4 regions of the Kosakonia beeri genome follow, and region 3 is predicted to be linked to each of the others. Evidence: predicted binding sites of a transcription regulator. Region 3 holds the regulator's gene; each other region holds the start of a gene.
The links. The regulator CRP, encoded in region 3, controls carbon source genes, mostly activating them, when cyclic AMP is high. The targets are predictions, from matches to a motif close to ATGTGANNNNNNTCACAT.
Positions count from the first base shown of each region.

Region 1 (3,585 bases), 2.2 Mb from region 3:
CGTTCACCGCTACCAGCCTTCTGCGGACAGGGATTTTCGCTTTATCTATTAACGAGTCGCAACTATGGAAAATCAGTTACTACACGCGAAAGCAACACGTCCTCACTATCACCGCGACGCATTGCAGACGCGGATTGTGCACCTGGGTTTTGGCGCGTTTCACCGCGCGCACCAGTCCGTGTATGCCGATATTCTCGCGGCAGAGCACGGCAGTGATTGGGGTTACTGTGAAGTGAATCTGATCGGTGGCGAGCAACCAATCGCCGATTTGAAGCAGCAGGATAACCTCTACACCGTGGCGGAAATGTCAGCCGATGCATGGACTGCCCGCGTTGTGGGTGTGGTGAAACGAGCGCTTCATGCCCAGGTCGATGGTCTGGAGACGGTGCTGGCGGCGATGTGTGAGCCGCAAGTAGCGATTGTGTCGCTGACCATCACCGAGAAGGGCTACTGCCACTCTCCGGCGACGGGGAAACTGGTACTGGAAAACCCATTGATTGCTGCCGATTTGCAAAACCCACAGCAACCGAAATCCGCCGTGGGAGTGATTGTTGAAGCCCTGGCGCGTCGTAAGGCGGCGGGCCTGCCGGCCTTTACAGTGATGTCTTGCGATAACATGCCGGAAAATGGCCATATCACGCGCAATGTTGTCTGCGCTTATGCCCGCGCGGTGAATGCAGATCTGGCGGACTGGATCGAAGCGAATGTCACCTTCCCCTCCACAATGGTGGATCGCATTGTGCCTGCGGTGACAGCCGAAACGCTGGAGAAGATCGCGCAACTGACGGGCGTGCGCGATCCGGCGGGAGTGGCCTGTGAACCGTTCCGCCAGTGGGTGATCGAAGACAATTTTGTTGCTGGTCGTCCGGCCTGGGAAAAAGCGGGTGCCGAACTGGTAGCCGATGTGATCCCGTTTGAAGAGATGAAACTGCGCATGCTCAATGGCAGCCACTCATTCCTCGCGTATCTCGGCTATCTGGCCGGTTATCAGCACATTAATGAGTGCATGGAAGACGAGAATTACCGTCGCGCTGCCCACGCGCTAATGCTGAAAGAGCAGGCACCAACTCTGCAAGTGAAAGGCGTCGACCTGGCGCATTACGCCGACTTGTTGATTGCCCGCTACAGCAATACTGCGCTGCGCCATCGTACCTGGCAAATCGCTATGGACGGTAGCCAGAAACTGCCGCAGCGCATGCTGGACTCAGTGCGCTGGCATCGGGTTCATCAGCACGACTTCTCCTTGTTGGCGTTAGGTATCGCCGGCTGGATGCGTTACGTGGGCGGCGTGGACGAGAAGGGGCAGGCTATTGAAGTCAGCGATCCGTTGCTGCCAACCATCAACGCTGCGGTCAGCAGCAGTGCGCAGGGTGAAGCGCGCGTGCAGGCGCTGTTAGGCATCGAAGCGATTTTTGGCAATGAACTGCCGAAAGATGCGGTGTTTGTGGCTCAGGTGCAAAAAGCGTATCAGACGCTGCTCGAGAAAGGGGCAAAAGCAACGGTGGCGCAATACGCTGCGGCACTGTGATCGTTATGAATGCCGCCGCGGCGGCATTCTCACCATTTAGTGCAGGCCCAGGCGGATCAGTTCCACCGGTTCGAACTGGCCTTCACATCCTTCCACTTCCACCGTTTTACTGCGACGCACTTTGGCGGCATTTAATCCCTCTGCATGAATGGCAGTGATTTTACCGGTCCGGCCTGTGCCATTAATCATCACACGGCTGCCGACAGTAATAGGGTTACGGTTACGATCATAAGTCATCATGGTGGTTTCTCCTTGTTAACATCCGCAAAATCATCCGGGGCAGAAGACGTCCCCGCGACGGACTGTTTATCAATACGCCTCTGAGACGAGAAGTTTTTGCTTTTGATCAACATCACACTTTTTTACGGTAAAAAAATGCGTCTGCGGCGCAGGACAAGGAGAGGGGGGAATTACTCTTCGGTGAACCAGTCGCGATTTTCCTGGCGGATGGTGATCACCGACTCGCTGATCTCTTGCAAATGCAGTGTCATGGCACGATCAACCGCATCGGCATCGCGTTTTTCCAGCGCGGCGAAAATGTCCAGGTGCTGGCGCAGCAGCATTTCCGGCGGTGACACATGGTCGAGACTCATATAGCGCACACGGTCGATGGTCGCTTTAATGTTTTCGATGGTGTCCCAGGCGAGCTGACAATCGGCAATTTGCGCCAGCTTATGGTGGAAATTATCGTCCAGTTCAAAAAAATCGTTTAACTGCTTGCGTTCGATAGCCGTGCGCTGCTGATTCAGGTTTTGCTCTAACTGATAACAGGTGCTGTCTGTGACAAGCGTTGCTGCACGGCGGGCAACGGCACACTCAATCGCCTGGCGCACAAAACACCCGTTACGGACCTGTGTCATCGAAATTTTATTCACGTAGCTGCCGCGCTGCGGGCGGATCTGGATCAGGCCGTTTTCCGCCAGTTTAATAAAGGCTTCGCGGACCGGTTGACGCGAGACATCAAAGCGAACCGACACCTCTTTTTCCGATAACGGCGTGCCTGGCGGGATCAGACAATGCACAATATCCCGCCGAAGGATGCGGTAGATTTGTTGATTGACGGGTTGTGTGGGATTGAGTTGCGTTTCAGCAGCCATTCGCTCTTACTTTTTAAAGGGTTAACCTGTCTACCATACCATTTATTTAACCGACATCCCATACCCCGGCCCGCAGGCCGGGCGGGGGGTTACTCTTCGCGGTGCACGCTCAGCCCCGCATACGTCTGGCTGACAGGCATCATTTCCAGCGTGTTGATATTGACGTGCTTCGGTAAGGTGGCCACCCACCAAACCGCTTCGGTAACGTCTTCCGGCGTCAGTGCGGTGGTTTTCTCGTAAGTCTTGCTCGCTTTGTTATCGTCACCTTTAAAGCGCACATTCGAGAACTCTGTGCCGCCCACCAGGCCCGGCTCAATATTGGTCACGCGTACGCCCGTGCCATTCAGATCAGTACGCAGGTTCAGGCTGAACTGGCGCACAAACGCTTTACTGGCACCGTAAACGTTGCCGCCGGCATACGGCCAGCTCCCGGCGGTAGAACCAATGTTGATCACATGGCCGCGTTTACGCTCGACCATACCAGGCAACACCGCACGGGTCATATAAACGAGGCCTTTATTGTTGGTGTCGATCATTGTTTCCCAGTCGTCGATATTGGCCTTATGCGCCGGTTCCATGCCCAGCGCCAGCCCGGCGTTGTTGACCAGTACATCAATGTCGCGCCACTCAGCCGGCAGAGAAGTGATTAACGCCTCAATTGCCGCGCGGTTACGCACATCAAGTTGTGCCGTATACAGGTTGTCGCCCAGTTCGTCTTTTAACTCCTGCAAACGTTCCTGACGGCGTCCTGTGGCAATGACTTTGTGGCCGTTTTCAATAAAACGGCGGGTGATCCCCTCGCCAAAACCCGCTGTTGCTCCGGTAACCAGAATAATCATCTCACTGTTCCTCAACGCTTTTTGTGGTGATGTACCATAGCATGCGCTGCCGATAAGCGGTAACGCAAGTTATCCAGAAAAGAGTGTGGCAAAAAAAGCGGCGATGCGCGCAGACGGGATT
Region 1 is NZ_CM135106.1:2,699,721-2,703,305, reverse strand. It holds gene ACUY4S_RS12835 (mannitol dehydrogenase family protein) at 65-1,528, shown strand; gene ydfZ (putative selenium delivery protein YdfZ) at 1,565-1,768, opposite strand; gene ACUY4S_RS12825 (GntR family transcriptional regulator) at 1,939-2,625, opposite strand; gene ydfG (bifunctional NADP-dependent 3-hydroxy acid dehydrogenase/3-hydroxypropionate dehydrogenase YdfG) at 2,715-3,464, opposite strand.
Region 1: ydfZ (putative selenium delivery protein YdfZ) is a predicted target of CRP. The motif match lies at 1,869-1,886, and genes of this name have one in related genera.

Region 2 (3,585 bases), 2.2 Mb from region 3:
TTTTCATCAACGCCGCCGTTGATAGCGTACAGCATGGTTTTCGCCAGGTTAGCACGCGCACCGAAGAACTGCATTTGTTTACCCACAACCATCGGGCTTACGCAGCAAGCAATCGCATAGTCGTCGTTGTTGAAGTCCGGACGCATCAGGTCGTCGTTCTCGTACTGCAGAGAAGAGGTGTCGATGGAGACTTTAGCAGCGAATTTTTTGAAGTTCAGCGGCAGTTTTTCAGACCACAGAACAGTGATGTTCGGCTCCGGAGACGGCCCCATGGTATACAGGGTGTTCAGGAAGCGGAAGCTGTTTTTGGAAACCAGAGTACGGCCGTCAACGCCCATACCGCCGATAGATTCAGTTGCCCAAATCGGGTCGCCAGAGAACAGTTCATCATATTCAGGGGTGCGCAGGAAGCGGACCATACGCAGTTTCATGACCAGGTGGTCAATCATTTCCTGCGCGTCTTGTTCAGTGATTTTGCCTGCTTTCAGGTCACGTTCGATGTACACGTCCAGGAAGGTGGATACGCGACCGAAGGACATTGCAGCGCCGTTCTGGGACTTAACCGCGGCCAGGTAGCCGAAGTAGGTCCACTGGATAGCTTCCTGAGCGTTGGTAGCCGGACCAGAGATATCGCAACCGTATTTAGCGGCCATTTCTTTGATCTGACCCAGCGCACGATGCTGTTCAGCGATTTCTTCACGCAGACGGATTGTCGCTTCCAGGTTAACGCCATTTTCCAGGTCAGACTGCAGAGACTGGAACTGGGCATATTTGTCTTTCATCAGGAAGTCGATACCGTACAGCGCAACGCGACGGTAGTCACCAATGATACGGCCACGGCCATAAGCATCCGGCAGACCTGTCAGAACGCCAGATTTACGGCAGTTCAGGATGTCTTTGGTGTAAACATCGAATACACCCTGGTTATGGGTTTTGCGGTATTCGGTGAAGATTTTTTTCAGGGCCGGGTCCAGTTCGCGGTTGTACGCTTTGCAGGAACCTTCAACCATTTTGATCCCGCCAAACGGGATGATGGCGCGTTTCAGAGGTGCTTCAGTCTGCAGACCAACGATTTTCTCCAGCGCTTTGTTAATGTAGCCCGCGTCATGAGAAGTGATGGTAGAGGCAACGGAAGTGTCAAAATCAACTGGCGCATGGGTGCGGTTTTCCAGTTTAACGCCTTCCATTACTTTGTCCCACAGCTTGGTGGTCGCGTCAGTTGCGCCAGCCAGGAAGGACTCGTCGCCTTCGTACGGGGTGTAGTTTTTCTGGATGAAGTCGCGTACGTTTACTGCATTCTGCCAGTCACCTTTCGCAAAACCTTCCCAGGCTGTGGCTAATTTTTCATTAAGCTCGGACATGTAACACCTACCTTCTTAAGTGGATTTTTTATTTACTGCCTGAAACAACCATTAATGATGATCGTTGCCACGCAGGTAAATGACCCAGTATGTCAACCCGACTAATAATCCTCCACCTATGATATTCCCAATTGTTACAGGAATCAGGTTATCAGTGATGAAGTTCATTATTGTCAGGTGAGAAAAACTTTCCGGGCTGGAACCGACTGCGGTCCAGAACTCCGGGCTCGCAAAGTTGCGAATTACGATACCCATAGGGATCATAAACATATTTGCGATGCTGTGCTCAAAACCACTGGCCACGAACATCGCAACCGGTAGCACCATAATCATCGCTTTATCCATCAGACTACGGCCGGAATAACTCATCCACACGGCCATGCAGACCATCAGGTTTGCCAGGATACCCAGTGCAACAGCTTCGACAAATGTATGGTGCAGCTTATGGTCTGCGGTCTGCAGCACGTTTAAGCCCCACCCGCCATTGGCAACCATATACTCGCCAGATAACCACATCAGCAGTACAAACAGCAGTGCCCCTACGAGGTTGCCGACATAGACATTGATCCAGTTACGGGCCAGCTGCCCCCAGGTGATACGGCCACTGGCTTTCGCTACAACAATCAGCACGGTCGAGGTAAACAGATCCGCACCGCAAATGATGCAAAGAATCAAACCCAGTGAGAAACAGATACCACCAATCAGTTTAGCAATACCGAACGGCATCGTCGCTGTACCGGTGGTAGCAGTGATATAGAAAACAAAAGCGATGGAGATAAATACCCCTGCGGTGATCGCCAGGTAGAAAGTCTTAAGCGGATGTTTAGTCGCTTTATAGACACCAGCTTCTTCGGCAACTTTGGCCATCTCTGCTGGAAGTATAAGATCAAAAGGGTTGTCAGCTTTCACACTAACTCTCTCTTTATTAAGTCGGCGACGAGATACTAACAAAGCATTATAGAAGAGAATTTGATATGGATCATATCTCGCCTGGCTTATAGGACCGCAAAGAGCGTGGTTTTTCTACGAATGCGGAGTAACTTGTTGATTATCCAAATAAAAATAAATTTTAAAAATTGCAAAATGAGTTGAATTTTTTTATTCCGCCTCCCGGGAAACAGTTAATTAAAATGGAGTAATTGCCATAGGTATTAACAATATTAGTTTAGGATGATATTAATATTTACCCAACTTTAACTTAAATATTACATACGGCGCTCATTGCCAAAAAATAAATAAAAAGGGGCAATAAAATTGCCCCGTAATATAGCGTAGACCTTTCATTAAGCCTACAGATTGTCATGCTATTTGTCGCTATTTCGACCAGAACGCACGTTTGGCGCGTTGTAATTTTTCGTAAGCGGCTAACAAAGACTGATGCGCCGGGAAGGCTTGCAATGTTCCATCTGCGGGTTGCAGGTCATAGAACGGTGCTTCACCACTCAGCGCCGCACTGGCGGCTTCAACGGCTTGTGCGCCATACATGCGTACAAACGCATTCAAATATTGCAATGGCTGACGGTCTTCTTCCTGCGCCAGCAGCAATAACGTTTGCAGGCAACGGTAGTAGTTTGCGCGCTCGGCGCTAAAGATCGAGGCGTTAAACTCCATAGTCCACTCGGTCCAGGCCAGCGCCTGATCCAGATCACCGCCTGCCAGGGCTAACATCGCTTTCAGTTCGCCAATGCGCAGCGTGTACCAGCCATTGTCTTTGCCTGTCGCCAGACCCAGCAGCTCACGCACGCGGGTAAAGTCATCATGACCTTCATCATCCAACTGGGCGATAAGATCAAGATAGGCTTCTTTATCCCACTCGCTGCCCGGCAGAGAGAGGATAGTCTCGCGAAGATGCGTTCCCATGGTGTTGTTTGCCAGCCAGAGATCTTCGGCCGGATAGATGTCGGACATACCCGGTACCAGAATGCGGCAGGCATACACGCCAAGATGCTCATAATCGGCGATATACACTTCCTTATCTTCGGCCTGGAAGATCGCCATCAGGGTGGCGAACTCCTCTTCCGTGGTGCCAGCAAAGCTCCAGTCAACGAAGGGGTAGTCGGCATCCTGTTTAAACAGATCCCAGGAGATCAGACCGCTGGAATCGATAAAGTGCGTTTCAAGATTGGCATGCTCCGCCACTTCTTCATCGTCAAAGGTTGGCGGGGTAAAGACGTCCAGGTCTTTCAGACCACGGCCTTGCAGCAATTCGGTTACGGTACGTTCC
Region 2 is NZ_CM135106.1:3,168,870-3,172,454, reverse strand. It holds gene pflB (formate C-acetyltransferase) at 1-1,361, opposite strand, end outside; gene focA (formate transporter FocA) at 1,413-2,270, opposite strand; gene ycaO (30S ribosomal protein S12 methylthiotransferase accessory factor YcaO) at 2,676-3,585, opposite strand, start outside.
Region 2: focA (formate transporter FocA) is a predicted target of CRP. The motif match lies at 2,329-2,346, and genes of this name have one in related genera.

Region 3 (3,585 bases):
GGGCTGCACGGTGGCGTGGTCACCCCACAGCATGACGTATCACGTTATGTTGATTTGCTGGTCGGCGTAGTGCCAATTGTTAATCTGGAGTGGATCCAGAAACTGGTGCGCGACACCAGCGAACGCGGCCACTCGCGCGAAGCGGTAATGGATTCCGTGGTACGCTCCATGGAAGATTACATTAACTTTATTACCCCGCAGTTCTCGCGCACGCATATCAACTTTCAACGTGTACCAACCGTGGATACCTCGAACCCTTTTGCCGCGAAAGGCATTCCTTCGCTGGATGAAAGTTTTGTGGTGATCCACTTTCGTAATCTGGAAGGGATTGATTACCCATGGCTTCTGGCGATGCTGCAAGGCTCGTTTATTTCCCATATGGACACGCTGGTGGTGCCTGGCGGAAAAATGGGGCTGGCGATGGAGCTAATCATGACGCCGCTGGTGCAACGGTTGATGGAAGGGAAAAAGATAAAATAGCGTTAGGGGAACCCGGTAACGCCACGCTACCGGGCTGAGCACATCAGGCTTCTATGACTTCGTAGGAATGGGTGATGTTCACCGCCTTTTCCAGCATCAACGCCACGGAGCAGTACTTCTCCGCAGAGAGATCCACCGCACGGGAAACCGCAGCATCTTTCAGCGCTTTGCCGGTGACGATAAAGTGCAGATTGATATGGGTGAACAGACGCGGGGCTTCTTCGCGACGCTCTGAGGTCAGCTTCACTTCGCAGTCGGTAACGTCATGGCGCCCTTTCTGCAGGATAGACACCACATCAATGGCGCTGCACCCGCCTGCGGCCATCAGCACCATTTCCATCGGGCTTGGTGCTTTATCGCCTGAGTTGCCATCCATCAGGATTTGGTGGCCCGAGGCGGACTCACCGAGGAAGGTTAACCCTTCAACCCATTTCACACGTGCCTGCATTTTTCTTTACTCCGAAGTGGCAATTTTCTTTACAGATTACGCGTACATAAGAAAAGTCGCAACGGAAGGCGACCTGCGTCATGCTGAAGCGAGACACCAGGAGACAGGCGGTTAAAGCTATGCTAAAACAATCTGGATGCTACAGAAAAAATGGATGTCACGCAGACACGCCTGACATCACACTTTAGAGACCGCAGATGACGCTGACGGTCCACTTCCGAGGATTTGGAAGCGAATACACAAAGTCGAACGATAACGTGTATAGATTGCAACCCCAGGGGCAGGGTGCACATCCTGTGTCTGGTGACAGCTTATAACAGAGGATAATCGCGCATGGTGCTTGGCAAACCGCAAACAGACCCGACTCTCGAATGGTTCTTGTCTCATTGCCACATTCATAAGTACCCGTCGAAGAGCACGCTGATTCACCAGGGTGAAAAAGCGGAAACGTTGTATTACATCGTTAAAGGCTCAGTGGCAGTGCTGATCAAGGATGAAGAAGGTAAAGAGATGATCCTCTCTTACCTGAATCAGGGAGATTTTATCGGTGAACTGGGCCTGTTCGAAGAAGGTCAGGAGCGCAGTGCGTGGGTACGCGCTAAGACCGCATGTGAAGTGGCCGAAATTTCCTATAAAAAATTCCGTCAGTTAATCCAGGTAAACCCGGACATTCTGATGCGCCTTTCCTCGCAAATGGCGCGTCGCCTGCAGGTCACTTCAGAGAAAGTCGGCAACCTCGCGTTCCTTGACGTGACAGGTCGCATTGCCCAAACGCTGTTGAACCTGGCGAAACAGCCAGACGCAATGACTCACCCGGACGGTATGCAAATTAAAATTACCCGTCAGGAAATTGGTCAGATCGTCGGTTGCTCGCGCGAAACAGTGGGCCGTATTTTGAAAATGCTGGAAGATCAAAATCTCATTTCCGCACACGGTAAAACTATCGTGGTTTACGGAACCCGTTAATCGACAAAACGGCGCGCCGCTTATCCGGTGCGCCGTTTTTGTTTTCTCATGTGGCGCAGGCTGATTTATCACCCCGAAATCAACTACGCACTGCGGCAAACGCTGGTGTTATGTTTGCCTGTGGCCATCGGCTTAATCGTCGGTCATTTGCAACAAGGTTTGCTGTTCTCCCTCGTGCCCGCCTGCTGCAACATTGCAGGTCTTGATACCCCCCATAAACGTTTCTTTAAACGCCTGATTATTGGCGGCTCGCTGTTTGCAGGATGCAGCCTCGCGGTACAACTGCTGCTTGCAGAGAACCTGCCCCTGCCGCTGATCCTCACCGGCATGACATTATTACTTGGCGTGACCGCCGAAATCAGTGCACTGCATGGGCGGTTACTCCCGGCCTCGCTGATTGCTGCCATCTTTACCCTGAGCCTTGCCGGCAGTATGCCAATATGGCAACCGTTACTGATTTATGCGCTTGGTACCTTGTGGTACGGGCTGTTTAACTGGTTCTGGTTCTGGATGTGGCGGGAACAACCGCTGCATGAAACGATAAGCCTGCTTTACCGTGAACTGGCGGACTACTGCGAAGCCAAATACAGCCTGCTGACGCAGCACAAAGATCCAGAAACCGCCCTGCCACCGCTGCTGGCCCGCCAGCAAAAAGTCGTGGATATGATAAGTCAGTGTTATCAGCAACTGCATATGCTGGCCGCGAACCAGCACAATGATTACAAGCGTATGTTGCGCGTGTTCCAGGTCGCGCTGGACCTACAAGAGCACATCTCTGTCAGTTTGCACCAGCCAGAAGAAGTGCAAAAGTTGGTGGAGCAAAGCCATGCCGAGCAGGTGATACGCTGGAATGCGCAAACCGTTGCTGCACGCCTGCGTGTGCTGGCCGATGATATTCTCTATCACCGATACCCTACGCGTTTCACGATGGATAAGCAGGTTGGTGCGCTGGAGAAAATCGCCCGCCAGCATCCGGATAACCCGGTCGGGCATTTTTGCGCCTGGCACTTTAGCCGTATCGCCCGCGTTTTACGCACCCAACGCCCTCTGTACAGCCGGGATTTAATGGCTGAAACGCAGCGCCGCCTGCCTCTGATCCCGGCGTTAAAAAGTTATCTTTCACTGAAGTCTTCCGCACTTCGCAATGCCGCACGCATTAGCGTCATGCTCAGTGTTGCCAGCCTGATGGGCAGCGCCCTGCATTTACCCAAGCCATATTGGATCATGATGACCGTGATGTTTGTTACGCAAAATGGCTACGGCGCAACACGGGTTCGCATTGTGCACCGTGCTGCAGGCACGCTTGCAGGTCTGGTGATTGCGGGTATCACACTGCATTTCCACGTACCACAGGGATATACGCTGGCGGCGATGCTGCTGATCACGCTGATCAGTTATCTCATTATCCGCAAGAATTACGGCTGGGCGATGGTCGGTTTTACCATAACTGCGGTGTACACCCTGCAGTTGCTGACGCTGAATGGCGAGGAGTTTATCGTCGCCAGATTTATCGACACCGTGATAGGTTGCCTGATTGCCTTTGGTGGCATGGTCTGGTTGTGGCCACAGTGGCAAAGCGGCCTGCTGCGGCAAAACGCCCATGATGCGCTGGAAACTTATCAGGAGGCCCTCCGCCTGATCCTCAGCGACAATCCGCAGCCAACACCGTTGGCATGGCAGAGAATGCGCGT
Region 3 is NZ_CM135106.1:450,209-453,793, reverse strand. It holds gene ACUY4S_RS02140 (phosphoribulokinase) at 1-480, shown strand, start outside; gene ACUY4S_RS02135 (OsmC family protein) at 524-928, opposite strand; gene crp (cAMP-activated global transcriptional regulator CRP) at 1,262-1,894, shown strand; gene ACUY4S_RS02125 (YccS/YhfK family putative transporter) at 1,943-3,585, shown strand, end outside.

Region 4 (3,585 bases), 1.2 Mb from region 3:
AGCGCCGCTATATGGGCCGCGCTGACTGATAAACGTCGTGCAAAGACAAAAAAGCCACTTCACTGAAATGGCTTTTTATTTGTTTCCCGTATCAGGCTTGTTTACAGCAGATCGCGGAACAACGTTTTCTTCAGCGCCAGCTCAACACCACGCACTTCCGCCATCCCTTTCAGACGCCCGATCGCTGAATAACCCGGGTTGGTTTTCTTGCGCAGATCGTCAAGCATCTGATGACCATGATCCGGGCGGAACGGAATAGGACGGAGATCGCCCGCTTTTTTCCGGCGCTGTTCTTCGGTCAGGATCGCCGCCACCACCGACACCATATCCACATCGCCGTGTAAATGCGCAGCTTCATGGAAGGTTTTCGGGTTCGCTTCACGGCAAGTTGAGCGCAGGTGCGTAAAATGAATGCGATCGCCGAAGGTTTCAATCATCTGCACCAAATCGTTATCTGCGCGCACGCCGTAAGAACCGGTACACATGGTAAAGCCGTTGTTAATGCTGTTTACCGCCTCTTTCAGCCACTGCATATCTTCAATTGTCGACACAATGCGCGGCAGACCGAGGATCGGGCGCGGCGGATCGTCCGGATGCACCGCCATACGAACCCCCACGTCCTGCGCCACCGGAACAATGGCACGCAGGAAATACGCCATATTTTCGCGCAACTGCGCTTTATCAATGCCGTCATATTCTGCCAGACGGGCGTGGAACTGCTCCAGCGTATAGCCCTCTTCTGCTCCCGGCAGACCCGCAATGATATTGCGCGTCAGCTTTTCGATGTCGGCATCGCTCATCGCGTTGAAGTAAGCCTGCGCCTGGCGCTGCTCTTCTTCGCTGTAATCCGCTTCCGCACCTTTACGCTTCAGAATATGGATTTCGAAGGCTGCAAAGGCGATTTGATCGAAACGCAACGCTTTGGAGCCGTCCGGTAAGGTGTATTCCAGATCGGTGCGCGTCCAGTCAAGAATAGGCATAAAGTTGTAGCACACGGTATCAATACCGCATGCAGCCAGGTTGCGGATACTTTGCTGGTAGTTGGCGATCCACAGGTCATATTGCCCGCTGTGGGTTTTAATATCTTCATGTACCGGAATACTTTCTACCACCGACCAGACCAGGCCTTTTTCGGCCAACAACGCCTGACGCGCTTTAATCTCGTCTACCGGCCAGACCTGACCATTCGGAATATGGTGCAGCGCGGTGACAACCCCCGTCGCGCCTGCCTGACGCACATCATCAAGAGATACCGGATCGTTCGGTCCATACCAACGCCAGGTTTGTTCCATCGCCTTACCCTCTAAAGTTGTTATACCAATACATGCAACTGAATGACGACTACCATACATGTTTAAATCAGAGGGTCAAACCCTCCGGCAACAATGATTGATCCAGCTCACATTCCCCGGATAATTACGGCATACCAATTCTTTTTGCTGTCATATAACTTTACACTGGATAATGTTAATTATTGGTTAATCAGGTGTATATAGATGAAGACAATCGCCTCCGTAACGCTCCCCGCCATTGTGCAGCAGCCGCAGTACGCGCGTTCGCAACTGCGTTCAAGGATCGTGCATTTTGGTTTTGGCGCGTTTCACCGCGCCCATCAGGCGCTGTTGACCGACCGGGTATTGAATGCGCAGGGCGGCGACTGGGGAATTTGTGAAATCAGCCTGTTTAGCGGCGATGTGTTAATGACGCAGCTTCGCGCACAGGATCATCTCTATACCGTGCTGGAAAAAGGCGCTGAGGGAAATCAGCCGATTATTATTGGCGCTGTGCACGAGTGCCTGAACGCGAAGCTCGATTCGCTGGCAGCCATTATTGAAAAATTCTGCGAACCGCAGGTGGCGATCGTCTCATTGACGATCACCGAGAAAGGTTATTGCATTGATCCAGCGAGCGGTAAACTGGATCTACGCCAGCCGCGCATTGAGCACGATCTGCAGCATCCGCATGAACCGCACTCTGCCCCGGGGATCCTGGTCGAAGCGCTCCATCGCCGCCGTGAACGCGGTCTGCCGCCTTTTACTGTCCTCTCCTGCGATAACATTCCGGACAACGGTCACGTCGTGAAAAATGCTGTGCTGGGCATGGCGCAAACGCGCTCCCCCGAACTGGCAGAGTGGATCGCCACCCATGTGAGCTTCCCTGCAACCATGGTTGACCGCATTGTCCCGGCGGCTACCGAGGAGTCGCTGGCAGAGATCAGCCAGCTGTTGGGCGTTGAGGATCCCTGCGCCATCAGCTGTGAGCCCTTTATTCAGTGGGTCATTGAAGATAATTTTGTTGCCGGGCGCCCGGAATGGGAAGCTGCGGGCGTGCAACTGGTGCAGGATGTACAGCCCTGGGAGCAGATGAAATTACGCATGTTGAATGGTAGCCATTCTTTCCTCGCGTATCTGGGTTATCTCGCCGGTTTTGCCCATATCAATGATTGTATGCAGGACAGTGCATTTCGCGAGGCGGCGCGCAGGCTGATGCTCAATGAACAAGCACCTACGCTGCGTATTACCGGTGTCGATCTTAATGCCTACGCCGACAGTCTACTCACGCGCTTCGCCAACCCTGCGCTCAAACACCGCACCTGGCAAATTGCCATGGACGGTAGCCAGAAGCTGCCGCAGAGAATGCTGGATGGCGTGCGCGTACATTTACAGCGGGAAAGCGACTGGCCGCTCCTGGCGTTGGGCATTGCTGGCTGGATGCGTTACGTCAGCGGCGTGGATGATGCAGGCAACACTATCGATATTCGCGATCCGTTGATGGATAAAATCCGCGCAATTGTTGATACCAGTGATGACGCTGAACGCGTGACAGCCCTGCTGACCTTGCAGGAAATCTTCGGTAATGATTTGCCGCTGAACCCGGTCTTTGTCGACACTGTCAGCCACGCCTGGCATAACATTGCCACTCTTGGCGCACACGGTGCAGTGAAAGCCGTACTCGATCGTTAACATTTTCTGCTATTACCGCGGGCGATACGTGCTTTCCTTCGCCCGCGCCCTTCTCTTTTCTCCTTTTTTTCGCCAGGATCGTTGCCATTCCTCATTTTGTTGACGCCTGGAGTTTCAGTGACCAAGACCAACCTCATTACCGGCTTTCTCGGAAGCGGCAAGACGACCTCGATATTGCACTTACTGGCACATAAAGATCCGCAGGAAAAATGGGCCGTGCTGGTAAACGAGTTTGGTGAAGTTGGCATTGATGGCGCGCTAATGGCAGACAGCGGCGCACTGTTGAAAGAGATCCCCGGCGGCTGCATGTGCTGCGTCAATGGCTTGCCCATGCAGGTCGGGCTGAATACGCTGCTGCGTCAGGGAAAACCCGATCGCCTGTTGATTGAGCCGACCGGCCTTGGCCATCCTAAACAGATCCTCGATATGCTAAACGCAGCGGTGTACGAACCCTGGATCGACTTGCGCGCGACGTTATGCCTGCTCGATCCGCGCCAGCTGCTGGATGAGAAAGCGGTTAATAACGACAACTTCCGTGACCAACTGGCGGCGGCGGACATTATTATCGCCAATAAACAGGACCGCGCCACACCAGAAAGTCAGGACGCCCTGGAGACGTGGT
Region 4 is NZ_CM135106.1:1,637,114-1,640,698, reverse strand. It holds gene yeiP (elongation factor P-like protein YeiP) at 1-29, shown strand, start outside; gene uxuA (mannonate dehydratase) at 102-1,292, opposite strand; gene ACUY4S_RS07860 (mannitol dehydrogenase family protein) at 1,497-2,963, shown strand; gene ACUY4S_RS07855 (CobW family GTP-binding protein) at 3,081-3,585, shown strand, end outside.
Region 4: ACUY4S_RS07860 (mannitol dehydrogenase family protein) is a predicted target of CRP. The motif match lies at 1,388-1,405, and genes of this name have one in related genera.